DNA from 2 places in the Kineococcus auxinigenes genome. Region 2 is predicted to be linked to the other one. Evidence: riboswitches for the same ligand, from Rfam matches in the RefSeq annotation. Region 2 holds a riboswitch; the other holds the start of a gene.
What was found. A riboswitch is a leader RNA that binds a small molecule or an ion and turns the genes downstream of it on or off. The one in region 2 is predicted to bind glycine.
Positions count from the first base shown of each region.

Region 1 (4,875 bases), on a different contig from region 2:
GCGCCCGCGCACGTCCACGGCCAGCGCGGTGCCGACCCGCGCGGCGGCCGGTTCGACGTAGGCCATGGCGATCGGGTGCCCGAGGGTGGGTGAGAGCGCGCCGCTGGTGACGGCGCCGACCGGACGCCCCTCGTGCAGCACGGGGTAGCCCTGGCGGCCGGCGCGGCGGCCGGTGCCGCGCAGGCCGACGAGGACGCGCTCGGGGGTGCGCTGCGCGAGGCGCTCCAGCGCGGCCCGGCCGGGGAACCCGGTGGGCTTGTCCAGCTTCACGACGCGGCCGAGCCCTGCGGTGTACGGGTCGACGTCGCGGGACAGCTCGTGCCCGTACAGGGGCATCCCCGCCTCCAGGCGCAGGGTGTCGCGGCAGGCCAGTCCGCACGGCACGGCGTCGTGGGCGCGCCCGGCGGCCAGCAGCGCCTCCCAGACGGAGGCGGCGCGACCGGCCGCGGTGAACACCTCGAACCCGTCCTCGCCGGTGTAGCCGGTGCGGGCGAGCAGCACGTCGACCGCGCCGTCCGCCGTGCGCAGCGATGCGGTGGTGCATCGGTAGTACCCCAGGGCGCCGAGGTCGGCGTCGACGAGCTCGCCGACGATCAGCGCGGCGGTGGGGCCCTGCACGGCCACCAGGGCGGTGCCGGCGGACTCGTCGGTGACGGTGGCGTCGAACCCTGCGGCGCGAGCGGTCAGTTCCGGCGCGACGAGGCCGGCGTTGGAGGCGTTGGCGACGACGAGGAAGTCGTCCTCGCCGAGGCGGTAGGTGACGAGGTCGTCGAGGATGCCGCCGTCCTCGTCGACGAGCAGCCCGTACGCCGCGCGAGCGACGGGCATGGCGGAGGGGCGGCCGACGAGAGCGGCGTCCAGGGCGGCGCCGGCCCGCGGGCCGCGCACGCGCACCTCCCCCATGTGGGACAGGTCGAACACGCCGGCGGTGGCGCGCACGGCGCGGTGCTCGGCCAGGTCGGAGGCGTAGCGCACGGGCATCGACCAGCCGGCGAAGTCGGTGAACGCGGCACCGAGGGCGGCGTGGGCCTCGTGCAGCGGGGAGGTGCGTGGCACGGCGGGACTCCTTCCGGGCGCGGCCGCCGGGCGCGGCTGCGCGGACCCCCTCTGTCGTGGCACCTGAGAGCTTCGCGCCCTGCGGCGCTTTCCCCGTCGGTGAGGGCCGTGCGGACCCTGCTCTCCAGAGCGGCCTGCCCGTGGCGGTCCTGGTACCTGAGAGGTTCCGGGGCGGTTGCTCCTTCGGTGCCCGGCGCTGGTGCGCGTCGGTGCTCTCCCGCCGGGGTGCGTGGCCTGCGGTGTTCGGTTGTGGCGTGCTGCCCCAGCGTCGCACGCGCGGCGGTCCGGCAGCCAGTGGCCGCCGGACCGCCCGCTCAGAGCTCGCCGGTGAGGAACTGCGCGCGCCCGTGGCCGAAGGACCAGTCCGCGTCGGAGTTCTCGACGACCGAGACGACGACGTCGCTGGGCTCGATGCCGCAGCGGTGCTGCAGGTTCTCCACCAGCAGGGCGTAGAAGCGCTCCTTCTGCTCGCGGGTGCGCTGCCTGCTGGTCATCTGCAGGACGACGACGTCGTCGGTGCGCTCGATGCCCAGGCCCGTGTCGTGGACGACCATCTCACCGGGCGCGTGCTGGTGGACGACCTGGTAGCGGTCGCCGTAGGGCACCTCGAAGGCCTCCACGACAGCGTCGTGGGCGGCGTCCAGCAGGACGGTCAGGGCCTCGGGGGTGCGACCGGCGACGAGGTCGAAGCGGAGCAGGGGCACGGGATCCTCCTCAAATATGTCTTTACATTCTGACACATCGAGAGGGTTGTGCGCCGCTGGACGACCTGCTCAGACGCCGGCGGCGCGCGCGGCGGCCTTGAGCACCTCGGCGGCGACCTGCAGGCCCTCGACACGGCCGAGGGAGACGTCCTCGTGCTCGATGTTCACGATCATCTCCGGGTCGACCTCGTGCAGGGCGGTGAGGAAGTCGGCCCAGAAGGCTGTGTCGTGCCCGCGGCCGAGGGCGACGAAGTCCCACGCGGACTCCTTCGGCCACTCGTTGACCCACTCGTCGCCGCCGAGGTTGACCCGCTCCTCGCTCGGGTCGAGGCGCCGGAAGCGGTTGTCCAGGACGCCGTGGATCGCGGCGGCGGGGTTGATGCGCACGTCCTTGGCGGCGGCGTGGAAGACCAGCGGGCCCAGGTCGCGAACGACGGCGACGGGGTCCATCTGCTGCCAGAACAGGTGCGAGGCGTCCAGCTCGACCCCGACGTTGGTGGCGCCGGTGCGCTCGACGAGCTCGCGGATGCCGGCGGGGTTGAAGACGAGGTTCTGCGGGTGCAGCTCCAGGGCGACCTTGACGTCCAGGTCGCGGGCCAGGGCGTCGATCTCGCGCCAGAACGGCGTGGCGACCTGCCACTGGTGCTCGAGCACGTCCAGCGCTGCGGAGTTCCACGCGTTGACGATCCAGTTCGGGCGGGTGGCGCCCGACTCACCGCCGGGCAGCCCGGACATCGTCACCACGCGGTGCTGGCCCAGGCGGTGCGCCAGGCGGATCGAGCGGCGCACGTCCTGGGCGTGGGCGTGGCCGATCACCTCGTTCGGGTGCAGCGGGTTGCCGTTGCAGTTGAGCCCGGCGATGGAGACACCGCTGCCCTCGAAGAGGGCCAGGAAGTCGTCGCGGGCGGCGTCGCTGACCAGCGATGTCGTCGAAGGTGGGCACGTGCACCGCCGGCAGGAAGCCACCGGTGTTCAGCTCGATCCCTTCCAGGCCGAGGTCGGCGATCACCTGGATCGCCTCGGGCAGGGACCTGTCGTGCAGGATCGCGTCGTAGACGCCGAACTTCATCCTCTGCTCCTGTTCTCAACGGTCGGTGCAGACGGCGGGGGCGGGTTCCCGCGGCACCCGCCCCCGTCGTCACGAACTGCTCACCGCCTCACCAGCGGTCGACGTGCTCCTGGATCGCCCCGCGCATCAGCCGGCTGGACTCCTCGCGCTTCTCCTCCCACGCGAAGACGCTGGCGCACAGCGCCCCGTCGAACCCGACCTCGCCGAGCGCGGTGAAGATCCCGTCGAAGTCCACCTCCCCCTCACCGATGTTCAGGTGCTGGTGGATGCGCGCGGTGGAGCCGGGCGGGTTGATGATGTACCGGAGCCCGGAAGAGCCGCGGAAGTCGAACGTGTCCGCCACGTGCACGTGCCGCACGAGGTCCCCGGCGTAGCGGATGATCCCCGGGCCGTCGCCGCCCTGGTGGAAGGTGTGCGGGGTGCAGTACACGAACCCCACCCAGGGGCGGTCCAGACCGCGCACGAGGTCCACCGCGCGGAAGCCGTCCTCGACGAAGTCGTCCGGGTGGGGCTCCAGGCGCAGCTCGATGCCGTTCGCCTCGAAGACGGGAGCCAGTTCCTCGAAGGACTCGAAGAATCGGGCCTCGCTGGCCTCGGGCAGCTCCGGACGGCCGTTGAACTCCGACTGCACCACGGGCACGCCGAGCTCGGTCGTGACCTCCACGATGCGCTTGATGTTGCGCACCGCCTGGCGGCGCTCGTCCTCACCGGGGCCTGACCAGCGCTGCACGAACTGCGTGGAGCACACGCCCACACCGGCTGCGTCCAGGGCCTTGCGGAAGGCGCGCACCGTGGCCAGGTCCACGCGCGGGTGCCGGAAGAACGGGATGAAGTCCTCGCGCGGGGACAGCTCGATCCACTCGTAGCCGAGGTCCGCGACCAGGCCCGGCAGCTTCAGCAGCGGCACGTCGCGGAACATGTAGGTGTCCAGGGCGATCTGCATCGTCGTCGCCCCTCAGACCCGGGCGCCGAGGTCGACCTCGACGCGGCGGCCGGTGCGCAGGGACTCCACGCCCGCGGCGCAGACGGCGGCGGCGGCGTACCCGTCCCACACGCCCGGGCCGTCGACGCCGGCACCGCTGCGGACGGCGTCCACCCAGCGCTGGAACTCGGTGTCGTAGGCGGCGCCGAAGCGCTCCTTGAAGTCGGCGGTGATGTGCCCGCCCCAGCCGGCCGAGGAGTGCTTCACCAGACCGACGCCCAGGCCGATCCGCGCGCTGCCGCGCTCGGCGACCAGCTCGGTGCGGACCTCGTAGCCGAACGTGGTGTTGACGAAGATCTCCACGTCGACCAGGGCGCCGCTCTCGGTCTCCATGAGGACGAACTGCGGGTCCTGCAGGCCCTCGGGGGCGTGGGAGGTGCGCCCCGGCGTCAGCACCGTGATGGCCCTGATCTCCTCGCCGAGCAGGAAGCGGGTCACGTCCACCTCGTGCACCACCGAGTCGAGGATGAGCTGCTCGGAGTTGAAGTTCGGCGGGGTGGTGGCGTTGCGGTGCGCGCAGTGCAGGAACAGCGGGCGGCCCAGCTCCTGCGAGGCGATGAGAGTGCGCAGCTGCTCGTACTCGGCGTCGAAGCGGCGCATGAAACCGACCTGCACCAGCTGGTGGCCCAGGGCGCGCTCGGCCTCCACCACCTTGCGGGAGGTCTCGGGCGACGTGGTCAGCGGCTTCTCGCACAGGGTCGGCTTGCCGGCCTCCAGCGCCGTCAGCACGAGGTCCTCGTGGGTGAAGCCCGGGGTGGCGATGACGACCGCGTCGACCTCGGGGTCCTGGATCGCCGCGACCGGGTCGTGCAGCGCGCGCACGCCGAACTCGGCGGCCACGGCGTCGGTGCGGGCCGCGTCCACGTCGCTGACCGCGACGAGCTGGGCGCCCTTGGTCAGCCGCGCCAGGCGGCGGGCGTGGTCCTGGCCCATCATCCCGACGCCGAGCACGGCGACGCGGAGGTCCCGGTCGTACCCCTGACGCGCGGTGTGCCGGGTGTTCTGCGTCGCCGTGCTCATGTGTCTTCTCCTACCGTGCGTTCTCGTGCGGAGCCGCCAGGGCG
Region 1 is NZ_JBKBCT010000014.1:19,343-24,217, forward strand. Features, by position in the region: gene gcvT (glycine cleavage system aminomethyltransferase GcvT) at 1-1,056, opposite strand, end outside; glycine riboswitch at 1,101-1,189, opposite strand; glycine riboswitch at 1,200-1,277, opposite strand; gene ACRYR9_RS06605 (tautomerase family protein) at 1,371-1,760, opposite strand; partial or broken gene ACRYR9_RS06610 (sugar phosphate isomerase/epimerase family protein) at 1,830-2,829, opposite strand; gene ACRYR9_RS06615 (sugar phosphate isomerase/epimerase family protein) at 2,918-3,772, opposite strand; gene ACRYR9_RS06620 (Gfo/Idh/MocA family protein) at 3,785-4,831, opposite strand; gene ACRYR9_RS06625 (ATP-binding cassette domain-containing protein) at 4,842-4,875, opposite strand, start outside.
Region 1: it holds a riboswitch for glycine, as region 2 does, so the genes downstream of both, gcvT (glycine cleavage system aminomethyltransferase GcvT) here and gcvP (aminomethyl-transferring glycine dehydrogenase) in region 2, are expected to answer to the same signal.

Region 2 (4,875 bases):
CTCAGCCCTCGGCGAGCTCCTCCAGCGGCGGGCAGGAGCACACCAGGTTGCGGTCGCCGGCGGCGCCGTCGACGCGGCGCACCGGCGGCCAGTACTTCGCGCGGGGGTCCAGCCCGTTCGGGTAGACGGCCTCGGCGCGGGTGTACGGGTGGCTCCACTCCCCCACGAGGGACGCGGCGGTGTGCGGAGCGTGCCGCAGCGGGGAGTCGGCCACCGCCCAGCGGCCCTCCTCGATCTCGCGGACCTCGTCGGCGATGGCGAGCATCGCGTCGCAGAACCTGTCGACCTCGGCGAGGTCCTCGCTCTCGGTGGGCTCGACCATGAGGGTTCCCGCGACGGGGAACGACATCGTCGGGGCGTGGAACCCGAAGTCGATGAGCCGCTTGGCGACGTCCTCCACCGTCACCCCGGTGGCCGCCGTCATCGGCCGCAGGTCCAGGACGCACTCGTGGGCCACCAGGCCGCCGGGCCCGCGGTACAGCACCGGGAACGCCTCGGACAGCCGGGCGGCGACGTGGTTGGCGCTGAGCACGGCCTGCACCGTGGCGGCGCGCAGCCCCTCGGCTCCCATGAGCCGCACGTACGCCCAGGAGATCGGCAGGATCCCGGCGGAGCCGAACGGGGCGGAGGACACCATGCCGACGCGCTCGGGATCGGCGTCCGGGGAGGTGGCGGGCAGGAACCGCGCCAGGTGGGCGCGCACCGCGACCGGCCCGACGCCGGGTCCGCCACCGCCGTGCGGGACGCAGAACGTCTTGTGCAGGTTCAGGTGGGAGACGTCCGCGCCGAACCGGCCGGGACGGGCCAGGCCGACGAGCGCGTTGAGGTTCGCGCCGTCGACGTACACCTGCCCGCCGGCGCCGTGCACCAGGGCGCACACCTCGCGGATCGACTCCTCGTACACCCCGTGGGTGGAGGGGTACGTCACCATGATCGCCGCGAGGTCGGCGGCGTGCTCGGCGACCTTGGCGCGCAGGTCGCCCAGGTCGACGTTCCCGTCCTCGTCGCAGGCCACGACGACGACGCGCAGGCCGGCCATGACGGCGCTGGCGGCGTTGGTGCCGTGCGCGGAGCTCGGGATCAGGCAGACGGTGCGGTGCTCCTCGCCGCGCGAGCGGTGGTGGGCGCGGATCGCGAGCAGCCCGGCGAACTCGCCCTGCGATCCGGCGTTGGGCTGCAGGGACACCGCGTCGTAGCCGGTGAGCTCCGCCAGCCAGCGCTCCAGGTCGGCGACGAGCTGCGCGGTGCCGGCGAGCTGGTCGGCGGGCGCGTACGGGTGCAGGTCGGCGAACTCCGGCCAGGACATCGGTTCCAGCTCGGTGGTGGCGTTGAGCTTCATGGTGCACGAGCCCAGCGGGATCATCCCGCGGTCCAGGGCGTAGTCGGCGTCGGAGAGCCGGCGCAGGTAGCGCAGCATCGCCGTCTCCGAGCGGTGCTGCGAGAACACCGGGTGCGTCAGGAACGGCGAGGTCCGCAGCAGCGCGGCGGGCAGGGCGTGGGCCGGGGCCTGCTCGAGGGGCCGCAGCCCGAAACCGGCCAGCGCCGCGGCCACCTGCTGCGGCCCGGTGGTCTCGTCGCAGGTCAGGCCGACGTGGTCGTCGTCGACCAGGCGCAGGTTCACCCCCGCCCGCAGGGCGGCGGCCACCACGTCGCGCGCGCGGCCGGGCACGTGGGCCAGGACGGTGTCGAAGAACTCCCCGTGCACGACCTCCACCCCGCCGGCGCGCAGCGAGGCGGCCAGGTGGGCGGCGGTGCCGGCGACCTGCGCGGCGATCGAGCGCAGCCCCTCGGGGCCGTGGTGCACGGCGTAGCAGCCGGCCACCACCGCCAGCAGGACCTGGGCGGTGCAGATGTTGCTGGTGGCGCGGTCGCGGCGGATGTGCTGCTCGCGCGTCTGCAGGGCCAGGCGGTAGGCGGGTGCCCCGTCGGCGTCCTTCGAGACGCCCACGAGGCGTCCGGGCAGGTTGCGCTCCAGCCCCTTGCGCACGGCCACGTACGCCGCGTGCGGCCCCCCGGCGAACATCGGCACGCCGAAGCGCTGGGAGGAACCCACGGCGACGTCGACGCCGAACTCGCCCGGTGCGCGCAGCAGCGCCAGGGCGAGCAGGTCCGCGGCGGCCACGGCCACCGCACCGCGCTCCTTGGCCGCGCTCACGACGCCCGCCAGGTCGCGCACCCGCCCGCTGGTGCCCGGGTACTGCACGAGCAGCCCGAACAGCGCCCGCTCCCCCAGCACCGCCAGCGGGTCGGCGGCGTCCAGGTCCACGCTCACCAGTTCGATGCCCAGCGGGACCGCACGGGTGCGCAGCACCGCCAGGGTCTGCGGCAGCACGTCGGCGTCGACGGCGAACACCGCACCGGCGGGCGCCCTGGAGACGCGGCGGGCCAGGGTCATCGCCTCGGCGGCGGCGGTGCCCTCGTCGAGCAGGGAGGCGTTCGCCACGTCCAGGCCGGTCAGGTCGGCCACCGCGGTCTGGAAGTTCAGCAGCGCCTCCAGCCGGCCCTGGGAGATCTCCGGCTGGTAGGGCGTGTACGCCGTGTACCAGGCGGGGTCCTCCAGGACGTTGCGCCGCACCACCGCGGGGGTGCGGGTGCCGTGGTAGCCCAGGCCGATCATCGAGGGGACCACGCGGTTGCGCGCCGCCAGCTCGCGCAGGGCCGAGGTGACCGACGCCTCGTCCAGCGCCGGCGGCAGGTCCAGGGCGCCGGGCTGCTCCAGGATGCCGGCGGGCACGGCGCGCGCGACGAGCTCCTGGGGGGAGGGCAGACCGACGGTGGCGAGCATGCGGGCGGCCTGGGCGGCGTCGGGGCCGATGTGCCGGCCGGTGAAGGGCGGCGGCGCGCTCGCGCCGAGGGTGGGAACGGCGGGCGCGGTACCGGTGGGGACGGGTGCGGTGGCGGTCACGGGGGCTCCGGGGGTCGCGGCGGTCGGGACGCCCCCGTCTGTCGGCCCGCGCGGCGGGACCTCCAGAGCGGCCTGTCCCCCGCGGTCCTTCCGCCTGAGAGGTTCCGGGGATGTTGCCCCTTCGGCGCCCCGGCCGGACCGGGGTCTCTCCCGCGCGGGATGCGCAGCCAGCTTCCGGGGTCACTGTAGGCCACCGGTGCTCCCGGTGCGCTGGTGCGCAGGACCGCGCGAGGACCGATCCCGCTGCGGGGCGGGCGGTCCGGGCCGCGCGGACCGGTATCCTCTCGCGATGATCACCGTGACCGTCTGCAGCGCGAAGGGTGGCGTGGGCAAGACGTCGGTGACCCTGGGCCTGGCCTCCGCCGCCCTGCACCGCTCCCTCAGCACCCTCGTCGTCGACCTCGACCCCCAGGCCGACGCGACCTCCGGGCTGGACGTGACCGCGCAGCGCGCGCACGACGTGGCCGCGGTGCTGCGCACCCCCAAGCGCCGCGTGGCGGAGTCCGCGGTGGCCCCCAGCGGGTGGGTGGACGACCACCCCGGGCTGCTCGACGTGGTGAGCGGCTCGGCCGCCTCCGCCGGGCTGGACGCGCCCGACCCCCAGGAGGCCGACCTGGAGGGCCTGCGGCGCGCGCTGCGCAAGCTCGACGACCACCAGCTCGCCCTGCTGGACTGCCCGCCGTCGCTGGGCGGGCTGACCCGCTCGGCCTGGCGCGCCAGCGACGCCGTCGTCGTGGTCTCCGACGCCAGCCGCTTCTCGGTGGCCGCGGTGGGCCGCACGCTGGACGAGATCGCGGCGCTGCGCTCGGGGCCCCGGGTGGCCGGCGTCCTGGTGAACCGGTACTCCCCCCGCTCGGGCGAGCAGCGCTTCCGCCTGGAGGAGCTGCGCTCGCTGTTCGGCGACCTGGTCCTGGAACCGCTGCCCGACCGGGTGGCCGTGCCGCAGTCGCAGGGAGCGGGCAAGCCGCTGCACGCGCTGCGCCCCGTGGCGGCACGGCGAGTGGCCGAGCAGTTCGACCGCCTGCTGGACGTGGTCCTCGACCAGCGGGCCCGGCCCCGGACCCGCCCCTCTGGTCACGGAGGGTGAATTCGGGGACACTCAGCAGGGCAGGGGTTGCCGCAGCAGCGCCGACGTGCGTGCTGCCCCGTCCGCCTCTACCGTGCGATCACGGTGCGCGCCAGCGGTTCCGGCCGCACCGCCCAGTTCCACCCAGTTCCACCCAGCACCACCCCGCTCCGCCGCGGGTCCGAGGAGGTTCCGTGACGCCCAGCTCCCCCGTCAACCGCCACCGCTTGGTGCGCGCAGCCCGGACCGCCCCCGCAGCGGCGACGCCCGCCACGGCGATCCCGCACCCCGCACCACCACCGCTGCCCCCCGTCCCGCAACGCACCACCGCGAGCGAACCGGCGCGCCACCCCGACGGGCAGGGCACCGACGTCACCCGCGTGCTGCAGCTGATCGACGTGCTGCGCGCGCGGTGGGCGCGTGCCGGTGCGGACATCGCCACTCGCCTGCGCCCCGGCGTGGACGAGGCCGCGCTGGACGCGGTCGAGCGTCAGCTGGGGCTGCTCGTGCCGCGCGGCGCGCGCGCGTGGTGGCGCTGCGTCGACGGGGTGGAGCCGGTGCGCACCCGCTACCGGACCAGCTCCCCCACCGTCGGCCCCGGCGGGTGGGTGCCGCTGCGCCTGGAGGACGCGGTGCGCCGGGCGACCGGCCAGGGACCCGGCCCCGGCGCCCCGCCCGGGCTGCTGCCGGTGTTCGCCCGTGACGAGGAACTGCTGGCGGTGCGGCTGGGGTCGTCCAGCGCCCACGTGGAGCAGCTCGTGCTCGCCGAGGACGGCGAGTCCTACCAGCACTCCTGGCGGGTGCCCCTGGAGGTGCTGCTGTCCACGTGGGCCGACGCGCTGCTCGCGGCGGTGCTGTGGCTGCCCGACAGCCACGACTGGGTCGTCGACCCCTTCGCGCGCCA
Region 2 is NZ_JBKBCT010000060.1:91-4,965, reverse strand. Features, by position in the region: gene gcvP (aminomethyl-transferring glycine dehydrogenase) at 2-2,905, opposite strand; glycine riboswitch at 2,978-3,068, opposite strand; gene ACRYR9_RS15135 (ParA family protein) at 3,195-3,992, shown strand; gene ACRYR9_RS15130 (SMI1/KNR4 family protein) at 4,166-4,875, shown strand, end outside.